Regions from separate parts of the Megalodesulfovibrio paquesii genome, predicted to be linked through region 3. Evidence: riboswitches for the same ligand, from Rfam matches in the RefSeq annotation. Region 3 holds a riboswitch; each other region holds the start of a gene.
What was found. A riboswitch is a leader RNA that binds a small molecule or an ion and turns the genes downstream of it on or off. The one in region 3 is predicted to bind cobalamin.
Positions count from the first base shown of each region.

Region 1: linked by a shared signal. The riboswitch ahead of ACYQ00_RS09645 (FecCD family ABC transporter permease) and the one ahead of metE (5-methyltetrahydropteroyltriglutamate--homocysteine S-methyltransferase) in region 3 are both predicted to bind cobalamin.
Region 2: linked by a shared signal. The riboswitch ahead of ACYQ00_RS14600 (sirohydrochlorin cobaltochelatase) and the one ahead of metE (5-methyltetrahydropteroyltriglutamate--homocysteine S-methyltransferase) in region 3 are both predicted to bind cobalamin.
Region 4: linked by a shared signal. The riboswitch ahead of ACYQ00_RS11065 (sirohydrochlorin cobaltochelatase) and the one ahead of metE (5-methyltetrahydropteroyltriglutamate--homocysteine S-methyltransferase) in region 3 are both predicted to bind cobalamin.

Region 1 is NZ_BAAIGQ010000005.1:680,183-684,336, reverse strand. It holds gene ACYQ00_RS09655 (ABC transporter substrate-binding protein) at 1-677, opposite strand, end outside; gene ACYQ00_RS09650 (ABC transporter ATP-binding protein) at 643-1,467, opposite strand; gene ACYQ00_RS09645 (FecCD family ABC transporter permease) at 1,464-2,555, opposite strand; cobalamin riboswitch at 2,759-2,937, opposite strand; gene ACYQ00_RS09640 (hypothetical protein) at 3,111-3,443, shown strand; gene pyrR (bifunctional pyr operon transcriptional regulator/uracil phosphoribosyltransferase PyrR) at 3,538-4,074, opposite strand.
Region 2 is NZ_BAAIGQ010000006.1:382,917-387,070, forward strand. It holds gene tkt (transketolase) at 1-935, shown strand, start outside; gene ACYQ00_RS14595 (phosphoglycerate kinase) at 997-2,172, shown strand; cobalamin riboswitch at 2,232-2,415, shown strand; gene ACYQ00_RS14600 (sirohydrochlorin cobaltochelatase) at 2,552-3,436, shown strand; gene ACYQ00_RS14605 (biopolymer transporter Tol) at 3,556-4,154, opposite strand, start outside.
Region 3 is NZ_BAAIGQ010000005.1:845,865-850,018, forward strand. It holds gene ACYQ00_RS10410 (PAS domain-containing sensor histidine kinase) at 1-444, opposite strand, end outside; gene ACYQ00_RS10415 (metal-dependent hydrolase) at 708-1,163, opposite strand; cobalamin riboswitch at 1,405-1,526, shown strand; gene metE (5-methyltetrahydropteroyltriglutamate--homocysteine S-methyltransferase) at 1,715-3,991, shown strand; gene ACYQ00_RS10425 (SufB/SufD family protein) at 4,071-4,154, opposite strand, start outside.
Region 4 is NZ_BAAIGQ010000005.1:986,979-991,132, forward strand. It holds gene ACYQ00_RS11050 (ABC transporter ATP-binding protein) at 1-669, shown strand, start outside; gene ACYQ00_RS11055 (phosphodiesterase) at 666-1,511, shown strand; gene ACYQ00_RS11060 (hypothetical protein) at 1,498-1,680, opposite strand; gene ACYQ00_RS11065 (sirohydrochlorin cobaltochelatase) at 1,771-2,814, opposite strand; cobalamin riboswitch at 2,930-3,129, opposite strand; gene ACYQ00_RS11070 (heavy metal translocating P-type ATPase) at 3,368-4,154, opposite strand, start outside.

The DNA of each region.
Region 1 (4,154 bases), 170 kb from region 3:
TGGGGATTCAATCGCAGCAGGGCTTCCTCGCTCAGGCGGACATGCCGGCTGTCCTCGGTCACCACCGGACGACCGCCGGCAGCTTCCACAATATGACTGGCCAGGGAGCCTCGGCCGGCCACCAGCAGGTTGGGATACCGGATCTCCACCAGCACGCCGGGGCGATCCGCTTCCGGCGTGCCGGCCACACGGTGGCGCACGGCCTCCAGGCGATTCTGCAGGGCCTGGATCCGCTGCCCGCCGTCTGCCCCGGCGCCCACCAGCTCCGCTACGCGGGACATGGCCGTGAACAGGGCGGGGAAATCGTCCATCTCGAAGGCTGCTGAGGGAATCTGGAGGGACTCCAGGGCCTTGAGTGGCTCGCCTGCTTCCTCCCGACCGGCATGTTGCAGGACCAGATCCGGCTGGAGGGACAGAATCAACTCCAGATTCGGCCGCAGGTGCGTGCCCACCGCCGGCACCGCGGCCAGGGCCGGAATTGCGTCGTCAGCCGTGGTGCGCCCGACAATGAGATCCCCTTTGCCCAGCGCCAGCAGCACATCCGTCAGGCCGCCGTGCAGGCAGACGATGCGGCGGGCCGGCTGGTTCAGGCGTACATCCCGGCCGCGATCGTCCGTGACGAGAACCGCCTGGGCCAGCGGATCAGTGGCGGCGGTCGGTTCCTGGGTCCAGGCCACGCAGGGCCGCAGGCACATCCCCAGGAGCAAGAGCCACCTGAGGCAACCCCAGGAGCGGGTGTTCCATGATAACCAATGGTGTTTCATAAATAAATTCCAAGGCGGTTTGCCGCACCACCTGCAGCGGCGGCCCATCCAGCACCAGCCGGCCGCGTTTGAGGAAAAGCAGACGATGAAAATGCAAAGCCGCCAGGTTGATATCGTGCAACACACAGACCACCGTGGCCCCGGCGGCGTGGCGGGTCTGCAGCACCTGCAGCAGTCTGGCCTTGTGGGCCAGATCCAGGCTGGCGGTGGGTTCGTCCATCAGAATGGCCGACGTCTGCTGACACAAGGTCCGGGCGATGCAGGCCCGTTGCAGCTCGCCGCCGGAAAGACGCGTGGCGTCGCGGTCGGCCAGGTGCAGCACATCCAGCTGCATCATGGCGTCCACGGCGGCCTCGCGGTCCTCGCGGGAGGGGCCGGTCCAGAAATTGGCGTACGGGTGGCGGCCCATGAGGACGAGATCGCGCACGCTGCAGCCGGGCGGGGCTTCCAGGCGCTGCGGCAGGCAGGCCACCAGACGGGCCCGCCGGGCCGGCGGCATCAGATGCACAGGCTGGCCAGCCAGCAGCAATTCCCCCTCCATGGGCGAAAGCAATCCGGTCATGGCTTTGAGCAAGGTGGATTTGCCGCTGCCGTTGGGCCCAAGGATGGCCACCAGCTCGCCGGGGCGAATCTGCAGATCCAGCCCCTGGAGCACCGCGCCCGCGCCGCCGTGCCCGCAGGCCAGACCCTGGGCGTGAATCATGCCTGCCCCCTGCCGGGGTGCCGGCCCCGGCGTCCCAGCAGCACGCAGAAAAACGGCCCGCCCAACAGCGCCGTAATGACACCCACGGGCAGTTCCATGCCCCCTGTGTCCGTGGCCAGCAGCGCCCGGGCCAGGACATCGGACCAGACCAGCAGGATACCGCCGCCCAGGGCCGAGGCCGCCAGCAAGGTGCGCGAGCGTGGCCGAAGCCAGAGCCGGAAGGCATGCGGCGCCACCAGCCCCACAAAACCGATGATTCCCGATACCGCCACCGCCGCCGCCGTGACCAGCGTGGCTCCCAGCAGCAGCAGGAGCCGGACTTTCTGCACATCCACGCCAAGCAGCAGGGCCTGTTCCTCGCCCAGGGCCAGCAGATCCAGCTCCCGGGCATAGCGGGCCATGACCAGCGCGCCGATGACGAAAAATGGAAGGAACAGCAAGAGGTGCCCCCACCCGCGCCCCTGCAGACTGCCCATGATCCAGAAGACCATGGCCCCCACCGCTTCCTCATGCACGGCTTTGACCAGGGCGATGCAGGCGGCCAGCACGCTGGAAACCACCACGCCGGCCAGCACCAGTGTCTCGCGGGAAAGCCCTCCGCTGCCCCCGGCCTGCCGGCCCAGCACCAGCACCGCGGCCAGGGTGGCCAATCCCCCGGCCAACGCGGCCACAGGCAGGGCCGAGAGCCGCAGATCCGCTGTCCATCCGCCAGCCAGCGCCGCCATTGGCCCGAGGCTGTCCGAGGTGATGCCCAGCCCCAGCACCAGGGTGGCCCCCAGGGCCGCCCCGGCCGAAACGCCCAGGGTAAACGGATCGGCCAGCGGATTCTGCAAAACGGCCTGGAAGGTCGTTCCGGCCATGGCCAGGGCCGCGCCCACTCCCAGGGCCAGCACGGCCCGGGCCAGGCGCAAATCCACCACCACGGCCCGCACGGCTTCGGGCAATTGCGAGGCATCCAGCAGTCCCGCCGCTCCGCCCACGGCCGTCACCACGTCCCCCAAGCCCAGGGCCCAGGGCCCGACAGTGCAGGACGCCAGCACGGACAGCACCGCGCACACAGCCAGGAGAATCCACCATCCCCTAGGCATGGGCATTCCGCAGGTCGCAGTACACGGGCAAGGTTGCCCACAAGGGCGCGAAAAACAACACGCTCACCAATTGCGTCCGGGGCGGGGAACAAATCTGTCCGGCAGAGAGGAAGCAAGGGAGGCAACAGCGCATCGCGGCAGCAATGCGCACCCCGTGCGAACCGGGCAGGTCGCGGTCGGCAATAAGCCCCGTTGCCGTCGCGAGTTGGCTGCGTCTTCAGGCAGGTCTTCCGGCTCACCCCACCTGCCCCGGCCTTCCCAGGAAAGCTCCCAGTGGCGCGTAAAAGGAACAGGTTTTTTGTGGGGTTACGGCGGCGGGTCCGCTCCCGGTTTACACGGGATTCCCTATCAAGCCAATGGCACCTGACGACGAGAAACGGGGTTGAAGCTACGTCCTTTGCCGTGACGTTGTCAATCGAGCGACCACACCTTGACAGACCCGGCCTTTCCATGTACCAATAACCTAGAATAATAATTGATTTTTCTAGATGTTGTCTATAGTTCACCCATTGTCGCACTGCCAAAGCGGCATCTTGAGCCTGCAAGGAGATTGCCATGAACCTGTTGAGCCTGTGCAGCGGCCCGCGCGTCATTCTGTGCACTGCGGCCATGCTGCTGAGCCTGAGCCTCTGCGGCGCCGCCGATGCCTTCACCGTGCATCGCGACAATCAGAACCTGTTCAAGCGCGGCTGCTATATTGACAACTCCCGCTTCAGCAAAGAGACGGGACTGGTCTGCGGCAACTGCCGCAACAACGGCTATCAAGTCTGTTGCAACGCCTTTTCCCAGACGGATTCCTACTCCTGCGCCGTCTCCGAACAGGCTACTGGCAGCGGCTCCGGGCTGACCATCAGCGAAGCCGTGGCCAAAGCCTGCGGCTGCAACTGAGCCTCACCCCAGAGCGCATGTGATATGGCGGGAGACGGGCGTGCATGCGCACCCGTCTCCCGCCACTGTGCGTTTTTTCGAACCGGGTGGCTTGTTACTGCTCTGCCAGACAGACGCGGTCTTCCCCATCCCGTTCGGTCAGCAACACATTCACATGCTGCTTGCGCTTGGTCTGCACGGCAAGGCCGAGATAGTCCGGCTGAATGGGCAGCTCGCGATGCCCCCGGTCCACCAGAGTCAGCAGCTCAATCTTGCGCGGCCGGCCAAAGTCCAGAAGCGCCTCCATGCCGGCGCGGACGGTACGGCCGGTATACAGCACATCGTCCACCAGCACGACAGCCCGGCCGTCAATATCAAAAGAAATATCCGTATCGCTGATGGTCGGCTGCACGTTCAGGGTGGTCCAGTCGTCGCGATAGAGGTTGATGTCCAGCTTGCCCAGCGGGGTCGGGCACGGCATGCGCGCGTCCAGCAGCTGCTTGAGCCGCACCGCCAGATCCGCGCCACGGCGCTGGATGCCGATGATGGCAAGATCGCTGCAGCCGTCGTGACGGGCCATCACTTCGCGCGCCATCCGCTCCAGCGCGACGGCGATATCCTGGGCAAGCATCAGATCGTGACAAGCGGACATGGCATCAGGCTCCCTGCATCACACCTGCCGCTGCATCAGGCTGCAACAGCAGACGGTTCCCTATGGCGCTGTGTTGAAAA
Region 2 (4,154 bases), on a different contig from region 3:
AGCCAGTGGCCTCGCGCAAGGGATCCCAGATGTGCCTGGACGCCCTGGCCCCGCGCCTGCCCGAGCTGGTGGGCGGCTCCGCGGACCTGGCCGAATCCAACTGCACCCACTGGAAAGGCGCGGTGCATTACCGGCCCGACGTCCCCACGGGCACCAGCGTGAACTATGGCGTGCGCGAGTTCGCCATGGCCGCCATCATGAACGGCCTGGCCCTGCACGGCGGGTTCATCCCCTTTGGCGGAACCTTCCTGGTCTTTTCCGACTACATGCGCAATGCCATGCGCATGAGCGCCCTCATGGGCCTGAAGGCCATCTACGTGCTGACCCACGACTCCATTGGCGTGGGTGAGGACGGGCCGACCCACCAGCCCATCGAGCACGTCAGCTCCCTCAGGCTCATCCCCAACCTGGCCGTCTGGCGGCCGGCGGACGCTGCGGAAACCGCCGCGGCCTGGACCTGGGCCCTGGCCCAGGAAACCACGCCTTCGGCCCTGTGCCTGACCCGCCAGAACCTCGCGCCCCTGGTGCGCGAAGCCGACGCCCTGGCCAACATGGACAAGGGCGGCTACGTGCTGCTGGACGCCCCGCAGCCCAAGGCCATCCTCATGGGCACGGGCAGCGAGGTGATGCTGGCCGTCAAGGCGGCCCGGCAGCTGGCCGAGGAAGGCGTGGCCGTGCGCGTGGTCTCCATGCCCTGCCAGGAAGTCTTCGACGCCCAACCAAAAGCCTACAAGGACGCCGTGCTGCCGCCGGCGGTGACCCTGCGCGTGGCGGTGGAAGCCGGAGCCACAGGGCTGTGGTACAAATACGTGGGCAGCGAAGGCGCCGTGGTCGGGCTGGATCATTACGGCCTTTCCGCCCCGGCGGACAAGCTGTTTCCCGAATTCGGTCTCACGGCAGATCGGATTGTGGCACTTGTGCGGGAAATGCTGTAAGGCTTGACAGGAACGGCTGTTCCCATCCTTACGCGTCCCGTCCATCCCAGGAGATGTGATCATGCATGTGTTGCACATGGCCAATCTGGATCTCGCCGGCAAGCGGGTGCTCATCCGCGAAGACTTCAACGTGCCCCTGAAGGACGGCGTCATTTCCGACGCCACCCGTCTCACGGCCTCCCTGCCCACCATCAAGCTGGCCATGGAGAAGGGCGCCAGGGTCATCGCCATGAGCCATCTGGGCCGGCCCACGGAAGGCGAGTTTGACGAGAAGAACTCCATGAAGCCTGTGGCCGACTGGCTGAACGAACACCTGGGCGGCAAGGTCCGCCTGGTGCGCGAGCTGGAAGGCGTGGAGGCCGCTCCCGGTGAGCTGGTGCTCCTGGAAAACGTGCGCATGAACAAGGGCGAGAAGAAGAACGATCCCGAGCTGGGCAAGAAGTACGCCGCCCTGTGCGATATCTTCGTCATGGATGCCTTTGGCACAGCCCACCGCGCCGAGGCCTCCACCCACGCCGTGGCTCAGTTCGCCCCCGTGGCCTGCGCTGGCGTGCTCCTGGCTGCCGAACTCGACGCCCTGACCAAGGCCCTGGGCAGCCCCAAGCGGCCGCTTCTGGCCATCGTGGGCGGGGCCAAGGTTTCCACCAAGCTCCTGGTCCTCAACAATCTGCTCAAAAAGGTGGATGGCCTCATCGTCGGTGGCGGCATCGCCAATACCTTCCTGGTGGCCCAGGGGTATGGCGTGGGCAAGTCCCTTTACGAAGCCGATCTGGTGGAAGACGCCAAACAGCTCCTGGCTGACGCCAAGGCCCAGGGCAAGACCATCTATGTGCCCACGGATGTGGTGGTGGCTGCCGAGCTTTCGGCCACGGCGCGGCCCTTCCTCAAAAATGTGGACGAAATTGGCGCGGAGGACATGGTCCTGGACGTCGGCCCGCAGACGGCCAAGACCTATGCCGCAGCCTGCAAGGACGCCGCCACCATCGTCTGGAACGGCCCCGTGGGCGTGTTCGAATATGAACAGTTTGCCGGTGGTTCCAAGGTGCTGGCGTATTCCATCGCCGACTCCGCGGCGTTCTCCCTGGTGGGCGGGGGCGATTCCGTGGCCATGGTGGAGAAGTTCGGCCTTGCGGCCTCCATGGGCTACATCTCCACCGGCGGCGGCTCCTTCCTGGAGTTCCTGGAAGGCAAGGTCCTGCCGGCCGTGGCCATGCTGGAGGAGCGCGCCAAGGGCTAGAGGGCGCTGGCTCGGCCGCGCGCCGGCCAATTACCGGCCAGTTGACCGGACGGCCTAATTGTGATTTGAGTGCCTCGGGCGCCTGCAAAGGCTTAATAGGGAATCCCGTGCAAGTCGGGAGCGGACCCGCCGCCGTGAGTCCCATCCAACCGTCACCTCCTTGCGAGCCACTGGCCCTTTGGTCCGGGAAGGCCGGGGTGGCGGGGGACGAGTCGGAAGACCTGCCCGACAACTGACACCGCCCCCGGCAACGCGGACTTTGCCGGCCCGGCTCTTGTGGACAAGGGAAAAACGGCCCCTTCTCCTGCGCACGTGGGAGAAGGGGCTTTTTGCGTGGTTCGCCCTGTCCGACCGTCCGCACAACGCGAGGAGGAGTATCATGAAACAGGCGCTGTGCACGCTGCTGCTGGCGGTGGTCCTGTGTATGCTGCTGGGGCAGCCCGTGGAGGCCCAGGCCCATGGCGGCAAGAAAGGCGGCGAACCCAAGGTGGCCATCCTGCTGGTGGCCTTTGGCACGTCATACGAAACAGCCCGCGGTCCGCTGAAGGACTTCGAGGCCAAGGTCAAGGCGCGTTTCCCAGGCGTGGAGGTTCGCTGGGCCTGGTCGTCGCACCAGATCCGGCAAATGGAAGGCGCGGAAGCCGTCGATTCCCCGGCCGAAGCCTTCGCCCGGCTCATGGAAGACAAGTTCACCCACGTGGCCGTGCAGTCCCTGCAAACGATTCCTGGGCAGGAATTCCACATGCTCGCCGAGACGGCCCGCCGCTTTGAAGGCATGCCCAAGGGCTTGCAGCACATCGAACTCGGGATGCCGCTGCTCAGCTCCACCGGGGATTTCGAGGCCGCGGCCAAGGCCCTCCTGGCCAATGCGCCCAAGGGACGCACTGCCAAGGACGCTTTGGTCTTCATGGGTCATGGCACCCACCATCCCGGCAACGCCATGTACCCGGCCATGCAGTATTATTTGTGGAAGCTCGATCCCTTGGCCTGCATGGGCACGGTGGAGGGCTCACCCTCTTTGGATGACATTGTGGCAGAGCTGACTCGCAAAAAGCCGGCCAAGGTCTGGCTGATGCCCTTCATGGCCGTGGCGGGTGACCATGCCAACAACGACATGGCCGGCGATGAGGAGGACAGCTGGAAGACCGTGCTGCGCAACAAGGGCTTTGCCGTGGAGCCGGTGCTCAAGGGCAGCCTGGAAAATGCCGGCCTGGTGGACATCTGGATCAACCACCTGGCCGAGGCGTTGGACAAGTTGCAGTAATCCACGCGTGGCGCAGGCCATGCGGCGCATGCATGGCAGAATCGCATTGCAACCGGGCCAGGGGGCAGCTCCAGGCCCGGTGTTACATGAAAGCGGGTGGGTTGCCGACGCTCGCCGCTTCAGTGACTCCCGCCGCCCGCGGCAGGCATCGGGCTGTCCCCCTTGAACAATTCCACCGGTGTCGCCCCAGGACGCATGGCAAACACCCGCAGTGGGTTAGCAGAGGAGGATGCCTGCACGTCGGTGTAGCCCACAAAGAGAATGGACTGCCCATCAGGGGACCAGACCGGTGAAAAGGCCGTGAAATCCTCGCTGGTAAGGCGCGTGATTTTGCGGGTGGGCGTGTCGTAGAGGAACAGTGCTGTATTAATATCGTTGATCTTTTTTTGAAAAAGAGGCGTGCCGGGGACGCTGGCGCTGAACAGGATGGTCCCGGGTTCGCCGGGGCGCGGCGCGAAGCGGTCGGCGCTGGTGAAGCCTTCGCTCCTGCCGGCGAACTCGGTCAGCGGGGTCCGGGCCAGGACTGCGCCATCCAGGCCCACGCGATACCAGTGTGACATGTCGTGATACGAGATGCTCTGGCCGTCCGGAGCCCACACGGGCTCAAACACATCATCGCCGTGCTGGCTGTCACCACCGGTCCTGATGATGCAGGCAGGTGATTTGCCAGGGTCCAGGGTCCAGAGTTCGGTGTGATCGTCCCGGAAGGAGCAATAGA
Region 3 (4,154 bases):
AAGCGCTACCAGCATTTCCTCGTTGTGCTTGCAGCGGTCCTGCCAAAACCGGGCCCGCGTTGCAGAGCGGATGAGAAACGCCAGAAAGGCCAGCAGCAGCACATCGGCCAGCACCATTCCGGTGATCACGGTTCGTGCGGCGCTCTGCCAGCGCGACATGGCTTCGGAATAGGGCTGCTCCAGGATCAGGCGCCCCCCCTCAGGGGTGGGCAGCGTGGCTCGCAACACGGAGGAGGAAAAATCCGGGGAGCCTTGAAGCAGGCGTAGTGGGTCCTGCCCCGGACGCTCCAGAATCAGGAGGCTTTGCGGTGGCAACAATTCCTTCAGGAGGGCGTCCGGTGGCGGAAACGCCAGGGCGCCTTCGCCCTGCACGGCGACAAGCCTTGCCTCCAGTCGTTCCAGAGCAGCGCGTTCTGCGGCAACGCGGTGCTGGCGATAATGCATGGCAAAATAGCCATTGAGCACCAAAAGAAAAATCCCTGCAAAAATACATATTTGCAGAGTGTGTCTTGAGAAAAGTGGCTGCGACGCAGCAGATGACAAGGAGGTGCCGGCCATGAGGCTCAACAGGATGTATAAGGATGTGCCAAAAAGGACGTGCGGAAGTGGGTAGCTCCTTACCATGGGTGCCTGAACAGGTCCAGCGGCAAATTATCACAATAATGTCAAGGGAATAGCAATCCTAAAAAAGAGGAGAAAGCGGGTGTTCAGGCAACAGCATCCAGGACCAGATGGCTGAGATAGCCCAACACGGCGGCAAGGTAGCCCGGGAGAACGGCCTGCCAGGGAAGTTGATAGAACCACAGGGGCAAGGCGCAGACCAGGGCCGGGATAAGAAGCGCCGCCCACCACCGGTGCGTAAAGCCCCGGTGGCGCGAAATGGCGGGCAGCATGGCAATAAATCCTAATATTGCCGACCACTTGTATCGCTCTTGGGCCATGAGTACCATGTCCACCACGGCCAGGAGGGCGTAAAAAAGGTGCTGGCCCTTGGAGTTGGTGTCCACATCCGGGAAGATGGAAGCGCCCAACCCGATGAGCATCAGCATGGTGGCGGTAAAGGGATCGAAGGTGGCCAGGTTGTGATGGTGTGCCGCTGCCAGTCCACCTCCAATCACAACACCACCGAAGGCGAGGTGCAGCTTGTATCCGGGCATACTCATCTCTGGGCTCAGGTGCGTCCAGCCATTTCCTTGCTGCTCACGCGTGGAAAGTCAAGATTTCAGTGGTTGATCGATGTTTCACGTGAAATAACATCCTTGAATTATTGTCTATTATTTTTGACGAGAGTGGGGAAGGGTGGCTGTTGGTTGCGCCGGGTTGATGTGTGTTGATCACAGTGGGGCACAGCCCCTTTTGACTTCTCCGCCCCCCTGCGCTAGACAGCCCGCAAGAACAGGAAACGGAAGACGGTGTAAATCCGTCGCGGACGCGCCGCTGTAACCGGCAATCTCCCCGCCTGGGCCACTGTTTCTGCGGAAATGGGAAGGGTCAGGCATTGCGCAAGGGGCCGGAAGCCAGAAGACGCCCTGTTCTGGAGCAAGACTGCCTCGCGTGCCAGGCAGGAGTGGCAACCAGTCTGCATACGCGCGTTTGCCAGGAGCCCGGCGCTCCCGAACGCGTTTGCGCCGTTGTGTTGTTCCCGCCCCTGTGTTCCCCCCGCGTTGCATCTCCGCTCCTTTGTTCAACACGCGAACGGCAAGGAGTTTTGGCAATGGAAACGCATGTGCTTGGATTTCCCAGAATCGGCTCGGCCCGCGAGCTCAAGGTTGCCCTGGAAAAACGTTGGCGCGGTGAGAGCAGCGCAGAACAGCTGGATGCCACCGCGCGCGAGCTCAAAATCCGGCATTGGGCCCTCCAGCGCGAGGCCGGGCTCTCCCTGGTGGCTGTCGGAGATTTCTCCCTGTACGACCACGTGCTGGACACGGCGGTCGCACTGGGGCTTGTGCCGCCCCGCTTTGTGGCCCAGGACGGCGAATCGGCTCAGGACCGCTACTTCCGCATGGCCAGGGGCGACGCCGCCCGCAACCTCCCGGCCATGGCCATGAAAAAGTGGTTTGATACCAACTACCACTTTATGGTTCCCGAGCTCTCGCCCGGCCTGCAGCCCACCCCGGGGGGCCTGCCCGCCATTGAGGATGCCGCCCTGGCCCAGTCCCTGGGATTTCGACCCAAAACCGTGCTGCTTGGGCCCATCACCTTTCTGAGCCTGTGCCGCGAGGATCATGGTGCGGACCGCTGGGCGCTCATGCCCGCGCTGCTGGAGGCCTACGCCGAACTTGTGCGGCAGGCGGCCGTGCGCAGCAAGTGGATCCAGCTGGATGAGCCGATTCTGTGCACCGAGATGTCCCCGGACGCCCGGGCCTTTTTTGCCCAGTCCTGCAAGGCCATCCGCCGTGCTGCGGGCGATTGTCCCGTGATGCTGGCTGCCTACTATGGCCCACTTGGGCGAAATCTGGAGCTGGCTCTGGACTCTGGCTTTGCAGCCGTGCATGTGGACGCCGTGCGCGGCCGGCAGGAGCTGGAGGCCGTGGTCAGCCGTCTGCCTGGCGGCATGCGGCTCTCCCTCGGACTGGTGGACGGGCGCAATATCTGGAAAACTGATCTGAATGCGGCCCGCCAGCGGGCTGAGGAACTGGCCCGCCGCCTGGGAGTGGAGCGGCTGCTGCTCGGCTCCAGCTGCAGCCTGTTGCACAGCCCGGTGGATCTGGAGTCGGAAACGCTCCTGCCTGCACGCGAGCGACGCTGGATGGCCTTTGCCGCGCAAAAGTGCCGCGAGGTGGCCGCGCTTGGGGAGGCCGTGGCGGGCAATGCGGACGAGGCTTTTTTTGCGGAGAATGCCGCCTGCCTGGCCGAGCGCAGGGCTGCTCCGGAACTGTGCGACCCGGCCGTTCGCGAACGGATCGCTGCGGTGGAGCCGGCAATGACCCGCAGGCAAAGCCCGTTCCCGGTGCGCAAAGGGCTGCAGCAGGCGGCACTGCAGCTGCCGCTCTTGCCCACCACCACCATCGGCTCCTTTCCGCAAACGGCCGAGATCCGAACCGCCCGTCTGGCCCACCGCCGCGGCGAGATGAGCAACGATGCCTATGCACAGTTCCTGGAACAGACCATTGCCGACACCGTCGCCCGGCAGGAGGCGCTGGGTCTGGACGTGCTGGTGCATGGCGAATCCGAACGCAATGACATGGTGGAATACTTCGGCCAGATGCTCCAGGGCTTTCGCTTCAGCGGTAACGGCTGGGTGCAGAGCTACGGCAGCCGCTGCGTCAAGCCGCCCATCATTCTGGGGGATGTTTCCCGCCCCGGCCCCATGACCCTGCGCTGGATCGGCCATGCCCAGTCCCTGACCAGGAAGCCGGTCAAGGGCATGCTCACCGGTCCGGTGACCATCCTGAACTGGAGCTTCGTGCGCGATGACCTGCCACGCTCGGAGGTCTGCAGGCAGATCGCCCTGGCCATCCGCGATGAAGTGCAGGATCTGGAAGCCGCGGGTGTACAGATCATCCAGATCGATGAAGCCGCGTTCCGCGAGGGGTTGCCTCTGGCTCCCGAGGCCCAGGAGACCTATCTGGAGTGGGCCGTGGAGGCCTTCCGTCTGGCCTCCTCCGGCGTGCAGGATGGCACCCAGATCCACACCCATATGTGCTACAGCGAGTTCGGCCCCATCCTGCGCTGGATTGCGGCCATGGATGCGGATGTGGTCAGCATCGAGTCCAGCCGCAGTGGCATGACCCTGCTGCAGGCCTTCAACGACTTTGATTACCCCAACGACATCGGCCCTGGCATCTACGATATTCACAGCCCCCGCGTGCCCGAGGTGGAGGAGATGGTGCAGCTGCTGCGCAAGGCGCTGGAAGTCATCGACGCCGAACGGCTCTGGGTCAATCCGGATTGCGGCCTGAAAACCCGCGCCTGGCCGGAAACCATGCGCAGCCTGGCCAACCTCGTCGCCGCGGCCAAGGCCGTCCGGGCCGAGGTGCAGGGCAGATAGGACGAGACCAGAAAACGAGAGGGAGCCCCTTTTGAAAAGAGGCTCCCTCTCACACGGGTCGTTCTCAAAGGAACATGCTCTAGAACATGTTCTTTTCGCTGTCGGCCAGGGTCTTTTCGATGACTTCCTGCAGGGCCGGGGGCAGGCCCTGGATGTCCACGTT
Region 4 (4,154 bases), 140 kb from region 3:
GCAGAGCTTTCCGGCGGGCAGAAGCAGCGTGTGGCCCTGGCGCGGGCCCTGGCCATCCAGCCAAGGGTGCTGCTGCTTGACGAACCCCTGACGGCCCTGGACGCCAAGCTCAAGGAATCGCTCCGCGACGAACTGGCCGTGCTGCTGCGGCGGCTGGGCATCACCACCTTGCACGTGACCCACGATCAGCAGGAGGCCATGGTCATTGCCGATCGGCTGGCCGTGATGCACCAGGGCCGCATTGTGCAGACCGGCAGTGCGGAGGCGCTGTACGAACAACCGGCCCACCCGTTCGTGGCCCAGTTTCTGGGCCGGGTGAACCGCCTGGAACGCAGCGCCGAGGATCTGGCGCAGGGGGTGATCCGTCTGGGTGGGGTACGGGTTGCCTGTCCGCCCCAGCTGGCCGGTCAGCAGGCCGTGCTACTGCGGCCCGAGGACGTGGCCGTGGGGGACGTGGCCGTGGGGGAACGGCATCCGGATCTGCCCGACGAACCCCTGGCCACGGTGGTCCAGCGCGCCTATCTGGGCGAACGCATCCAGCTGCGGCTTTCCACCCAGGAAGGGCATGAGATGCTCTGTTATGCGAACAAGCCCTGTCCCTTTCATCCGGGAGCCACGGTGACTGTGCGCTTCCCGCAACACCGCCTCTTGCCGGCAACCGAGTCATGAACGAACTCTTTCTCATCGCCCACATTTCCGATCTGCACATCAAGCTGCCGGGCCGCCTGGCATACGGGCGCGTGGACATTGCCGCCGGCCTCGTCCAATGCCTGGAGACACTGGCCCGCCTGCCCCAGCAACCCGATGCCGTGCTGCTTACCGGCGACCTGACGGATTTCGGCCGGCCCGAGGAGTATGACCACTTGCTGGAACTGCTTACGGCCACGCCCCTGCCCATGTACCCCGTGCCGGGAAATCATGACCAGCGCGCGGCCCTGGCTGCGGCATTTGCACGCCACGGCCGCCCCCTGCCGGTATCCCCAGAATCGGAATTCCTGCAGTACAGCTGCGACATCGGCCCCCTGCGCCTGCTGGCCCTGGATACCCTCATCCCTGGCGCGGCAGCGGGTGGCCTCTGCCCGGCCCGGCTGGCCTGGCTGGCCAGGGAACTGGCCAGAACCCCGCGCCGGCCCACGGTGCTGGCCATGCACCACCCGCCCATGCACACCTTTATCGGCCACATGGACGACATCGGCTTCGTGGAAGGGCTCGACGGGCTGCGCACATTGCTCATCGCCCACCCGCAGGTGGAGCTGGTGGCCTGCGGGCATCTGCACCGGTTGATTGCCGGACAGTGCGGCGGGCGCAGGGTACTGACGGCGCCGGCGCCCGCACATCAGGTGGCCCTGGATCTCCGCCCCGATGCGCCCTCGCAGTTCATGCTGGAACCCCCGGGTTTTCTGCTTCACGCCTGGTCATGCAGGAATGGCCTGGTGAGCCACCAGGTCTTCAGCGGTCAGCATGAGGGGCCGTATCCTTTTTTTGACGAACACGGCCTCATTGACGACTGAATCGGGCCTGGCTCGGGCCTGGCGCGTCGAGCAGGAGGGTCCGGGGGCGCATGGAAAGCGCGGCGGCCAGGGAAATGTCCAGGTCATTCAGTGCAGGATTCTGACTGCCAGGATACTTACTGTACCGTGCCTGTTCCAGGGCCAGCAGGATCGGGCAGGGCAGGGTCATGGGATGCTCCATGTCGGCAATGCGCGGTCCCTGCTGTTGCAAGGCCCGCAGGCCGCGCCGCCGATGAGCACGGGCGCGGCCAGGGCGCCATCAGAAATGTGCATGATGCTCTCCATGATGATGGCCACAACTCGCGGCCGGATGCTCCTGCTGCAGCGAGGTGAAGGCATGACGGAGATGTTCCATCCATAGCGCCCGGAATGGCGCGTGCTCCAGCGTTCCGGTGGGTCGGGTCAGGACCTCGATGCCCGCGGCCTGGAGCATCGTTTTCCAGGACCGGGAAGACTGGCCCAGGATGTCCACCTGCACGTGATGTCCCGGCACGCTCATGAACGGCACCAGCCAGCAGCGGGCCGCGCCGGCCGCCTGCAGCCGGTCAAGAACAGCCGCGATGCCCAGTCGCTCCCCAGGCCGGCCCATCAGCGCGCCAAGAAAGGCAAGCGGGTCGTCCTGGCGGATGCAGGCCTCAAAATCCAGATAACGCTGCTGCCCGTGATGGTAGGTGCCATGGCCCACGAGCACCACGGCCTCTTCCTGCCGGCGCTCGGGAGGAATGTATCCTGCCAGGGCCTGCCGGGCGCGGGCGAGGTCTTCCTCGCTGGTCAGGAGGGGGCTTCCGATGACAACCTGCTGAAATCCCTTGCGTGGATGCTGGTAGGCCAGGGCCTGGTCACGGGTCCAATGGTATTCCACTCCAGGCACGGTGTGCAGGGATTGCACCACCAGATGGGTCACCCCGTCATCGTGCAGCCGGGAGAGGGCCACGGCCACGGAATCCTGCGATTGGCCTCGCGCGGCCAGCTTTCGCCGCACCTTGTGGGCCGTGTACGCCCAGGCCACAGGAACGCCGGGGAACTGCTCCCTGACCTCGGCCTCCATGGCTGCGTAGCCCTGGCCCGCATCGGCAAGGGCTACCCCGAAGGCGGCCAGGAGAATGCCCGGCCGGGCAGGCCGGGGCCGGCCAGGGGCGTGGTGGTGCTCATGATCATGCGCGTGATCATGAGTCTCATGATGCACACCATCCTCATCCGCATGTGCATGATCGTGCCGGCAAAGCCGGTCCTGCCCGCTTCCGTTCCCGTGATCATGGTGATGGCAGCAGTGCAGAAAAGGGTCGAGAACAGGGCTGGGCATGAAAAATACTCCTCACTCGATTCCGGATTGGACAACACCAGTATCCGCCGGATTTCGAGGAGGAGCGACACACGCAGGCAAGCGCCGACATCCCCGTGCCGGCAAAGACCCGTTGCCTGGGGTGACACGTCTGGCAGGTATTCTGGCTCCCCCGGACTCCGCCCCGCCTTCCCATCCGTGTCGGACAGTGGCGCGCATGGGGCATTGTGCTTCCCTGCGTTGCAGGGCCGGGGCTACAGCGGCGGGTCCGCTCCGGATTCACACCGGATTCCCTCTTGTGCTCCTTGGCGGAACACCAGACGCGCTGTTCGTATCGCGCAGGATGCCACGTCGTCAAGATGCATGCCACACAGCAGGCAGGGGCGCTGCATCCACCCGACAATGGCGCAGCCGGTGGCGGTTGCTCCATGCCATCGAACAGCTGCCGAAAAGCTGCCGGTCAATGGTGGTAAAGGTATCACAGCGCGGCCATTGCCTGTTCCCCGGGCTGTTGCAGCGCCGGTGACTTGGTGGCCCCCCTTCGCCAGACTGGGACTCGTTGAGGTGACCAGCGTCAACGCGTGGCGAGTGCGCGCGGTGTGTCGTCAGAGGAAGTGCAGCGTCCCGACATGTGGGATCCGCCGGCCCGGGCCATGGCGTAGCCCATCAGGGAGAAGGTGTTGGCATTGTGCAGTACGGTCGCAGCCAGAGGCGAAAGCACGCCGGCGGCGGCCAGGGCCAGCAGGCTGGTGTTGACGGCCACGCCTTGCCACAGGCAATGCTGCAGGATTCGATGCTGCCGCAACGCGATGTACCGGCCCGCGCAGAGGGCGCGCAGATCCTCTTGCAGGATGATCGCCTGGGCCGAGGCCTGAGCCAGATCCCCGCCATGCGGCATGCAGATGCCCAGGTCCGCGCTGGCCAGGGCTGGCGCGTCGTTCACGCCATCCCCGACTACGGCCACGCAGTGGCCTTTCCTTTTCAACTGCCCGACGATGCGGGCCTTGTCTTCTGGTTTGAGCTCCCAGTGAATGGCGTCCAGTTCCGGCAGCTGATCCAGGAGCTGTGCGGCGGTCCGGCGATGGTCACCGGTAAGGACCACCAGTTTTTGGACGCCGAGCTGTCGCAGTCCCTGCAATGCGGTCCTGGCCTCGGGCCGCACCTGTTCCTGCAGGCCGAGAACGCCTTGAATGACGGTGCCCTGGACCACATACAGGGCCATCTTGCCCTGGGCTCGCAACGCAGCGGCCAGCTGCTCCGCATGCGCGTTGCCCGACCAGATTGTTTCCGGAAACTGATCCAGAAACCGCCGGCTGCCGATCAGGGCGCGGACGCCATCCACCACGCCGCAGACGCCATGG